2 regions of the Citrobacter tructae genome follow, and region 1 is predicted to be linked to the other one. Evidence: predicted binding sites of a transcription regulator. Region 1 holds the regulator's gene; the other holds the start of a gene.
What was found. Region 1 encodes PurR, which represses purine synthesis genes. Its sites were predicted from a motif close to CANGCAAACGTTTGCNTG; they were not measured.
Positions count from the first base shown of each region.

Region 1 (5,172 bases):
GCGCGACAGCCAGTAAAAAAGTGACACAAACCACCAAGAAAACGGCTAAAAAGACCACCAGTAAAACCAGCACTAAAACCGCTTCTTCTTCCAAAAAACGCACAGCGACTCCAGCAAAATCAACTAAAACGGTCAACCGTCGCGGTAAAACAGCGACTGCACAGACCGCTGCTGTGACCTGGACTGAAAAATGCACCCCGCGCAAAGGTCACAAACCGCGCTGTGTAAAAGTGAAATCGACAGCCCCGGTAGCCCTTGCCGATACTCATAAAGTTAAAGTGCAAAAAGCGACCAAAACCGCCATGTCTACCCTGATGAACCAGATCGGTAAACCCTACCGCTGGGGTGGCTCATCACCAAGAACCGGCTTTGATTGTAGCGGTCTGGTCTATTACGCGTATAAGGATCTGGTGAAGTTCCGTATTCCGCGTACCGCCAATGAAATGTATCACCTGCGCGACGCTGCACCGATTGACCGCGACGAGCTGAAAAACGGCGATCTGGTGTTCTTTCGCACCCAGGGCCGCGGCACTGCCGATCACGTTGGCGTCTACGTCGGTAACGGTAAATTTATCCAGTCTCCACGCAGCGGCCAGGAAATCCAAATCACCTCCCTGAGCGAAGATTACTGGCAGCGCCACTATGTGGGTGCTCGTCGAGTGATGACGCCAAAAACAATTCGCTAAAAACTTACCCTACCGCGTGTGCTGTAGGGTAAGTTCTTCTTTTGCATAACCTTTCAATTTGCTACCCTATCCTTACTCACAATGAGGCTATTGTGTGTACTCAATATAAATAATAAGGAGAGAAGCAATGTCGTTCGAATTACCTGCATTACCGTATGCCAAAGATGCTCTGGTCCCGCACATTTCTGCTGAAACGCTGGAATACCACTATGGCAAACATCACCAGACTTACGTTACTAATCTGAATAACCTGATCAAAGGCACGGCGTTTGAAGGCAAATCACTGGAAGAGATCGTTCGTAGCTCTGAAGGCGGTGTGTTTAATAACGCAGCCCAGGTCTGGAACCACACCTTCTACTGGAACTGCCTGGCACCAAACGCGGGCGGCGAACCGACCGGCGAACTGGCCGAAGCCATTGCCGCATCCTTTGGCAGCTTCGCTGACTTCAAAGCGCAATTCACCGATGCTGCTATCAAAAACTTCGGTGCTGGCTGGACCTGGCTGGTCAAAGGTACCGATGGCAAGCTGGCGATCGTTTCCACCTCAAATGCCGGTACGCCGCTGACCACCGATGCGACGCCGCTGATGACCGTTGATGTGTGGGAACACGCCTACTACATCGATTATCGCAATGCGCGTCCTGGCTACCTGGAACATTTCTGGGCGCTGGTGAACTGGGCGTTTGTTGCGAAAAACTTCGCAGCATAAAAAAGATAGCGCAGAAGGAGACCCCTTCTGCGTTTTTGCATTAATTCGCGGTAGTGATAGCCTCTTCAGGCTGTTTTCTTGCTGAAACAAAGACCAGTAACAGAGCCAAGCCCGCCACAATCGCTCCCATCACCGGGACGAAACTGTAGCCTAATCCGCCGGATATCACCGCCCCACCGGCCGCAGCGCCCAAAGCATTCCCCAGATTAAACGCGCCAATGTTGACCGATGATGATAAACCCGGCGCTTCGCTGGCAACGCGCATCACACGCATCTGCAACGGCGGGACCACCGCAAACGTTGCCGCCCCCCATACCACCATGCTGATTGCTGCGCCCAGTTCACTACGCGCCAGTAACGGGATCGCCAGCATAATCACCATCAGTAGCAGTAAGAAGCCCTTCAGTGTGCCGTTGACTGAGCGGTCTGCCAGTTTGCCGCCCAGATAGTTACCGATTGAAAACCCGACGCCAATCAGCACCAGCATTCCGGTAACAAAGGCCGGCGTGGCATGAGTAATGCTGTGCAGCACCGGTGAAATGTAAGTATAAAGCGTGAACATCGCGCCGGCCCCCAGAACGGTCGTCAGCAGAGCCGACAGCACCTGTGGACGCATCAGCACCGCCAGCTCTTTGCGCACGTCCGGGCGCTTTCCTGCCCCACCTTTCGGTAATGAGAAGAACAGGCTGACCATTGCGATGACGCCAAGACCCGCAGTGGCCATAAACGACATGCGCCAGCCGATGGTTTCACCCAGCCAGGTGGCCGCTGGAACGCCGCCAATATTGGCGATGGTTAACCCCATAAACATGGTAGCAACGGCGCTAGCCTGTTTGTGCTTTGGCACCACGCTTGCAGCCACTACCGAGCCGAGGCCAAAAAAAGCACCATGGTTAAGACTGGTCAAAATACGCGATAACATCAGGGTGGTGTAATCCGGCGATATTGCCGACAGCACGTTGCCCAGCGTAAAAATCGCCATCAGAAAAATAAGCGCCTTACGGCGCGCACGGTGAGAAAGCAGCAAGGTCATTAGCGGTGCGCCGACCATTACCCCTACCGCATAGGCACTTATTAACATGCCTGCCGCCGGAATCGAGACATCGACACCTTTAGCAATGACGGGCAACAATCCCATTGGCGAAAATTCGGTCGTGCCAATGCCAAACGCCCCAATTGCCAACGCTAGTAAAGGATAATTGATTTTCATACCGCGACTCCGTAACGTCGAGCCGTGGCACGACATAAATTAAGAGTCAAAAGCATGACACTGATCGCAAAATTAATAAAGTTAACAAAATTGCAAAAGACTTTTGCTTATTTGCAAACAATAGAAAAGGAAGAGTAAGCGGAAAAGATGAGGGAGAGCTAACTCCCTCGGGGAAATCAATGCAGCGCTGCGGTCAGGCCACCCGCGACGATCAAACCCAGAACAATAATGGTAGTGACTAACGAAAATTTCAGATCGGTGCTCATCAAGTTTTCTCCTTTTTATTCCCACACAAAAAGTGATATTGCGCATTTTTACACACTTGAAAGCAAAAATCTCTCACGATTTATATTGATAACTGCTTTTAACTCTTCCCCTTTTCGTTAAGATCAGACAAAATTCCACGCTTACTTAATTAGCGTACCGGCCATTGACCCCTTCCTGACGTTCCGTGTCGTTTTCCTTGGCGTACCGCAACCCTGATGTTGCGCGAAGGGTGTGTAAGGCAAACGTTTACCTGGAGTATTCTCAGGAGCTTAGGATATGGTCTGGAGTGAGATGTAATGGCAACAATTAAAGATGTGGCGAAGCGAGCAAACGTTTCCACTACAACCGTATCACACGTAATTAACAAAACACGCTTTGTCGCGGAAGAGACGCGCAATGCCGTTTGGGCAGCGATTAAAGAGTTACATTACTCCCCAAGCGCAGTAGCGCGCAGCCTGAAGGTGAATCACACCAAATCAATCGGCTTGCTGGCGACCAGCAGCGAAGCTGCCTATTTTGCGGAAATTATCGAAGCTGTTGAGAAGAACTGTTTCCAGAAAGGCTACACCCTGATTCTGGGAAACGCGTGGAACAGCCTCGAAAAACAACAGGCCTATCTCTCCATGATGGCGCAAAAGCGCGTGGATGGCCTGCTGGTGATGTGTTCAGAATATCCTGAGTCGCTACTTTCCATGCTCGAAGAGTATCGCCATATTCCGATGGTGGTAATGGACTGGGGCGAAGCCAAAGCCGACTTTACCGATACGGTCATTGATAACGCCTTTGAAGGCGGCTATATGGCAGGTCGTTATCTGGTTGAGCGCGGTCATCGCGAGATTGGCGTGATCCCAGGTCCTATGGAGCGCAACACCGGAGCCGGTCGTCTGGCTGGTTTTATGAAAGCGATGGAAGAAGCGCTGATTAAAGTCCCTGAGAACTGGATTGTTCAGGGTGATTTTGAGCCTGAATCCGGGTATCGCGCCATGCAGCAGATCCTCTCCCAGTCACATCGCCCGACCGCCGTTTTCTGTGGTGGCGATATCATGGCGATGGGCGCGCTCTGCGCCGCGGACGAGATGGGCTTACGCGTCCCGCAGGATGTGTCGCTGATTGGTTATGACAACGTGCGTAATGCCCGGTTCTTCACTCCGGCATTAACCACTATTCACCAGCCGAAGGATTCCCTCGGTGAAACAGCCTTTAACATGCTGTTAGACCGTATCGTGAATAAGCGCGAAGTGTCGCAGTCAATTGAGGTGCATCCGCGCCTGGTAGAACGTCGCTCCGTTGCAGACGGCCCGTTCCGCGATTACCGTCGTTAATCTGTTGCGCGGGGGCCTTATTCTGGCTCCCGCAACCACTCTTTATTCAGCGTTTCGCTGTCCCCTAAATAGTCCAGCAGCCAGCCCAGCGCAGGCGAGGTATCATTCTGCTGCCAGGTCAGGCAACAAGCGGCATCAGGAAAGGGATTCTCAAGCTGTAGCGCGACCCATTTACCGCTGTCGATCCACGGTTTAGAAAAATGCGTCGGCACCATCCCCACACATAGCCCCGCCGATAAACAGGTAGCGGATGACTCCCAGTCGGGCACTACCACCCGCTTTTGGTTATCCAGCAGCCAGGTGATGCGCTTTGGCAGCGTGCGCGAAGTATCTTCACGCACCAGCGACGGCCAGTTGCGCAACGTGTCGTCGCTGAGCGGCCCGGGCATCGACGCCAACGGATGATGGCTCGCTACCACGCAATTCCAGCTCAACATCCCCATATCGCGAAACGTGTAACGTCCCCCCACCGGAATGGCCTGCGTCGCGCCAATAGCCAGTTCCACGCGCCCATCTGACAGTGCATCCCAGACGCCGTTAAACACCTCCTGAAAAACGAGTAATTCCACATCATCAAAATGACGGTAGAAATCCACAATCATCTGCCGGGTCCGTTCCGGCCGGACGATATTATCGACCGCAATCGCCAACTGCCCGCGCCAGCCGTTAGCAATTTGCTGACATTGCTGACGGGTGATCTGCATTTTTTTGATAACAGACCGCCCTTCTTTTAAAAACCACGCCCCGGCGGGCGTTAATTCCACATCCCGATGGCGGCGTTCAAAAAGTGGCACAGCCAGCCACTCCTCCAGCTGTCGCACGGTATAGCTTACCGCCGAAGGCACACGGTGCAACTCCTGGGCGGCAGAGCTAAAGCTGCCGTTACGCGCAACCGCATCAACCACTTCAAGGGAATATTCCGACCACATACTCTGCCTGCAAAAAATTTGAAATCAGTATGCAAATATTAGCGTTTCA
Region 1 covers NZ_CP038469.1:806,023-811,194, reverse strand. The annotation lists gene E4Z61_RS04430 (C40 family peptidase) at 1-686, shown strand, start outside; gene sodB (superoxide dismutase [Fe]) at 814-1,395, shown strand; gene E4Z61_RS04420 (MFS transporter) at 1,436-2,605, opposite strand; gene cydH (cytochrome bd-I accessory subunit CydH) at 2,782-2,871, opposite strand; gene purR (HTH-type transcriptional repressor PurR) at 3,169-4,194, shown strand; gene punR (DNA-binding transcriptional activator PunR) at 4,212-5,123, opposite strand.

Region 2 (5,172 bases), 900 kb from region 1:
TCGAGGGCAGAGCGCCGGGTAGGATCACATGGATAAACAGTGAAATACCGGATAACCCATAGCTGCGTGCCATCTCCACCAGCCCACGATCGACATTGCGGATCCCGTGCCAGGTGTTGATGTAAATCGGGAACAACGTCCCCAGTGCGACGAGAAAGATCTTGGCGGATTCATCAATACCGAACCACAAAATTACCAGCGGGATTAGCGCCAGATGTGGGACGTTACGCAGCATCTGCACCGAGGTGTCCAGCAAGCGTTCGCCCCAGCGTGACAGGCCGCTTATCAATCCCAGCGTCAGTCCAATCGATCCGCCGATGGAAAAGCCGATCGCAGCCCGCCAGGAGCTGATCGCCAGATGCTGCCAAAGCTCGCCGCTGGCGGAAAGCGTCCAAAAGGCTTCCACCACGCCTTGCGGGGAGGGCAGAATGCGGGTGGATAACCAGCCCATTGATGATGAGACCTGCCAGACCGCCACCAGAGCGAGCGGTAAAAACCACGGAGCAAGGCGCAGTAACCACCTGTTTTTCGGCGTTGCCATCATCGGGCTCCTCAGCTTTGCGCAACTTTGCGCGGGATAAATTCGTTCGCCACCGCTTCGCCTTGTTGGTGCAGGCGCTGCGGCTGCGGAATTTCTGGTATAGCGACATCCAGATGCGGGAACAACAGTTCACCGACCTTGTACGCTTCTTCAAGGTGCGGATACCCGGACAGCACAAAGCTGTCGATACCCAGCGCGGCATATTCGTTAATACGCGCCGCCACTGTTGGACCATCTCCTACCAGCGCCGTACCGGCTCCGCCGCGTACCAGTCCTACGCCAGCCCACAGGTTCGGGCTAATTTCCAGCTGGTCGCGCCTGCCGTTGTGCAGCGCCGCCATTCGCTGCTGACCCACAGAGTCGGTTCTTGCGAAGGCAGCCTGGGCTTTGGCAATGGTGTCGTCATCCAGATGGGCAATCAGGCGATCCGCCGCCTGCCACGCTTCATCCGTCGTTTCCCGTACGATCACATGCAGACGAATACCAAAGCGGATCTTGCGCCCGAGCGCTGCCGCTTTGGCCCGCACCTGTTCAATTTTCTCTTTGACCTGTTCAGGTGGCTCGCCCCAGGTCAGATAGAGATCAACCTGCTCGGCGGCAAGATCCTGCGCCACGTCGGAAGAACCGCCGAAGTACAGCGGAGGGTGGGGCCGTTGCACTGGCGGGAAAAAGAGTTTTGCCCCGCGGACGTGGACGTGCTTACCGTTGAAATCCACGGTTTCGCCTTGCAGCAAGCGCCGCCAAACCTGAGTGAATTCAGCGGAGGCTTCATAACGTTCGGTGTGATCGAGGAACACGCCGTCGCCCGCCAGCTCCTGCGGATCGCTGCCGGTTACCAGGTTAAACAACGCGCGACCGTTGGACAGTCTGTCGAGCGTCGCTGCCTGGCGTGCCGCAACCGTAGGTGAGGTTACGCTGGGACGTAGCGCGACTAAAAATTTTAATCTCTGAGTGACCGGGATCATTGAGGCCGCGACCAGCCAGGCATCTTCGCAGGAGCGACCGGTCGGGATCAGCACGCCGGTAAACCCCAGACGGTCGGCCGTTTGGGCGATTTGTTGCAGATAACCATGATCGACCGGGCGTGAACCTTCCTCTGTTCCCAGATAATGACCGTCACCGTGCGTGGGTAAAAACCAGAATATGTTCAGACTCATAATTTTGCTCCTGCCTGTTGAGTGGGTTGCCAGATACGCTGGCGAATATCGATTTTTTTCGGCAACAACCGGTTGTCATAAAACAGATCGGCGGTTTGTTGCTGCAGTGCGGCAACAGAGGCGTTGACGGGGGTAATGGTGGTTGGCGGGCGATGGTCCAGATAGGATGCTATGACCGGTTCAGGCAGCCCCATGGTTTTTGCCAGCAGGGTGATACTTTGCTGACGTTGACTGAGGGTTAAGGCATCGGCCTGGCTAAAAGTGTCTAATACGCCATGAACAAAAGCGCCGTTTTTCTCGGCATAAGGGCGCGCGGCGAGGTAAAACGAACCGGTCTGTTTGAGGTCGGTACCATCTTTCAAAACGCGTACGTCACCTTGCAGTAACGCGGCGGAGTAGTACGGGTCCCAAATTGCCCATGCATCCACATTTCCTTGTTGGAAAGCGGCACGCGCATCGGCGGGCGTCAGATACATGGCCTGGATATCGGTAAAATTCAACCCGGCCTGTTGCAGGGCGCGGAGCAGTAAATTGTGGGCGCTGGAACCTTTCTGGAAGGCGACTTTATGCCCTTTAAGCTCTGCGACGCTCTGGATTGGGCTATTTTTCGGCACCAGAATCACTTCGGCTTTCGGTTTGGGCGGCTCAACGCCCACGTAGACAAGATCGGCCCCGGCAGCTTGGGCAAAAATCGGTGGGATATCGCCGGTGCTACCCAGATCGATGCTGCCTATATTTAGCGCCTCCAGCATTTGCGGCCCGGCGGGAAACTCAATCCATGAGATTTTTGTCTGCGGGTAGCGTTTTTCCAGCAGTTGATGGCTTTTTGCCAGCACCATGCTGACGCTCCCTTTCTGATAGCCAATACGCAGAGTGTCTGGCGCGGCATCTGCGGCGTGAACCAGTGTCGACAAAGACAGCAGTCCGGTCAGCGCCAGCCACGGCGTATGGCGTTTAAGTAAATTAAGCATGGGCAGTACCTCTCAGGGCATTTAAGTGCAAAAGCTGGACATCGCGGCGCTGCAAAGCCTGCCAGAAGGTATCAAGCGCACTGTCCAGGCGCAGTTGCAGGTTCGGCGTAAACTGTGGCTTATGCTGATAATCGATGACCTGAGAATCATCGGCGAAAACACCGTGCAGGATCTCCTGGGCCTTCAGTGCGCTGAGGACGGGTTTCAGGGCGTAATCGACGGCCAGCAAGTGCGCCATGGTGCCGCCGGTCGCCAGCGGCAACACCACTTTGCCCTCCAGTGCGCGTTCAGGGAGCAGATCGAGCAAGGTTTTCAATGCGCCGGAATAGGCCGCTTTGTAGACCGGCGTGGCGACAATCAGCCCGTCGGCGGCCTGCAGTTGTTCGATAAACGTCTTTAGCGCCGGGCTGTCAAACCGCGCATAGATCAGATCATCGGGCTCAAAATTGTGCAGATTCCAGTGATAAACGTCGACATTCTGCCCATTCAGTTTTTCTCGCGCATATTCCAGTAAGGCGCTGGAGCGAGAGGGGAAGCGTGGGCTGCCCGCCAGAGTGATAACGCGCATATTTATAATCTCTCCTTATAACCAATTGTTCGTTTTTATTTAACATTGATAACAATTTATGCAGTCTGGCAGAGAGGTTTTGTTTATCGAAATGATTTATGCGGGATAGAAAAGCTGAAAATTGCATAAAACGAGGAGCGGAAAGAAAACGTTTGCTTTTTATTGCCGCAGGTCAATTCCCTTTTTGTTCGCGATCGCACATAATACGCCCCCGGTTTGCACACCGGGAATCCAGGAGAGTTCATGTACTACCCCTTCGTTCGTAAAGCACTATTTCAGCTCGATCCAGAGCGCGCTCATGAATTAACATTCCAGCAATTACGTCGCATTACGGGCACGCCGCTCGAAGCGCTTGTCCGCCAAAAAGTACCGACAAAACCGGTTACCTGCATGGGGCTGACGTTTAAAAATCCGCTCGGTCTTGCCGCCGGACTGGATAAAGATGGGGAGTGCATTGATGCACTCGGTGCAATGGGATTCGGCTCGATTGAGATAGGCACCGTGACGCCTCGTCCTCAACCGGGTAACGATAAGCCGCGTCTTTTCCGTCTGGTTGACGCAGAAGGTTTGATCAACCGCATGGGCTTCAATAACCTGGGTGTTGATAACCTGGTCGAAAACGTTAAAAAATCGCATTTTGACGGTATTCTGGGGATCAATATAGGTAAGAACAAAGACACCCCGGTAGAGAATGGCAAAGATGACTATCTGATTTGTATGGAAAAAGTCTACGCTTATGCCGGTTATATTGCGGTTAATATCTCCTCACCAAATACTCCAGGGTTACGCACGCTGCAATACGGCGAAGCGCTGGACGATCTGCTGACGGCAATTAAAAATAAGCAAAATGACCTGCAAGCAATCCACCATAAATATGTTCCGGTGGCGGTAAAGATCGCCCCGGATCTTTCTGAGGAAGAACTGATCCAAGTCGCTGACAGTTTAGTTCGTCATAATATTGATGGTGTAATTGCTACGAACACTACGCTCGATCGTTCCCTGGTGCAGGGAATGAAAAATTGCGATCAAATGGGTGGTCTGAGCGGTCGACCGTTACAATTAAAAAGCACCGAAATTATTCGGATGTTGTCCCGGGAATTAAAAGGGCAATTGCCGATTGTCGGGGTTGGTGGTATCGACTCGGTCATCGCTGCGCGTGAGAAAATAGCCGCAGGGGCTTCCCTGATTCAGATTTATTCCGGCTTTATTTTTAAAGGCCCACCGCTGATTAAAGAAATCATCACCAATATCTGAATACGACCCTAATCACAAACCAGGGCTTTATTTCTCGCCCTGGTTGTTTTATATTCCTTTACTGTTGCTTATTTAAACATTCTGAGCTTTTATTATTAGGGCAATAAACGAAGCGGCAAAAGGATACTGTCGTAACGACGATGATTAAGGAATGGAGAGATACTGATGCGAATTAAACCCGACGATAACTGGCGCTGGTATTATGATGAAGAGCACGATCGTATGATGCTCGATTTAGCCAATGGTATGTTATTTCGCTCGCGTTTTGCGCGTAAAATGCTCACGCCTGATGCATTCTCTCCGTCCGGTTTTTGCGTTGATGATGCTGCGCTTTATTTTTCTTTTGAAGAAAAGTGCCGCGACCTGGATTTAGTCAAAGAACAAAAAGCGGAACTGGTACTCAATGCGCTGGTGGCTATTCGATATCTGAAACCGCAAATGCCAAAAAGCTGGCACTTTGTGGCGCACACCATTAACTGGTCACCGGTAGTGGGTGACGCTGCCTGCGTATATTTAAGCGATACCGAAGAACAGGTTAATCTGTTAGTGGTTGAACCGGGTGAAAATGCGGCCCTGTGCCTGCTGGCACAGCCGGGAGTGGTTATTGCCGGGCGCACCATGCAGCTTGGCGACGCCATTAAAATTATGAATGACAGGCTGAAACCGCAACTCCCTGTTGAC
Region 2 covers NZ_CP038469.1:1,710,042-1,715,213, reverse strand. The annotation lists gene ssuC (aliphatic sulfonate ABC transporter permease SsuC) at 1-541, opposite strand, end outside; gene ssuD (FMNH2-dependent alkanesulfonate monooxygenase) at 553-1,698, opposite strand; gene E4Z61_RS09090 (sulfonate ABC transporter substrate-binding protein) at 1,695-2,669, opposite strand; gene ssuE (NADPH-dependent FMN reductase) at 2,662-3,237, opposite strand; gene pyrD (quinone-dependent dihydroorotate dehydrogenase) at 3,481-4,491, shown strand; gene zapC (cell division protein ZapC) at 4,657-5,172, shown strand, end outside.
Region 2: a site for PurR is predicted at 3,379-3,396, ahead of pyrD (quinone-dependent dihydroorotate dehydrogenase). Genes of this name have one in related genera too.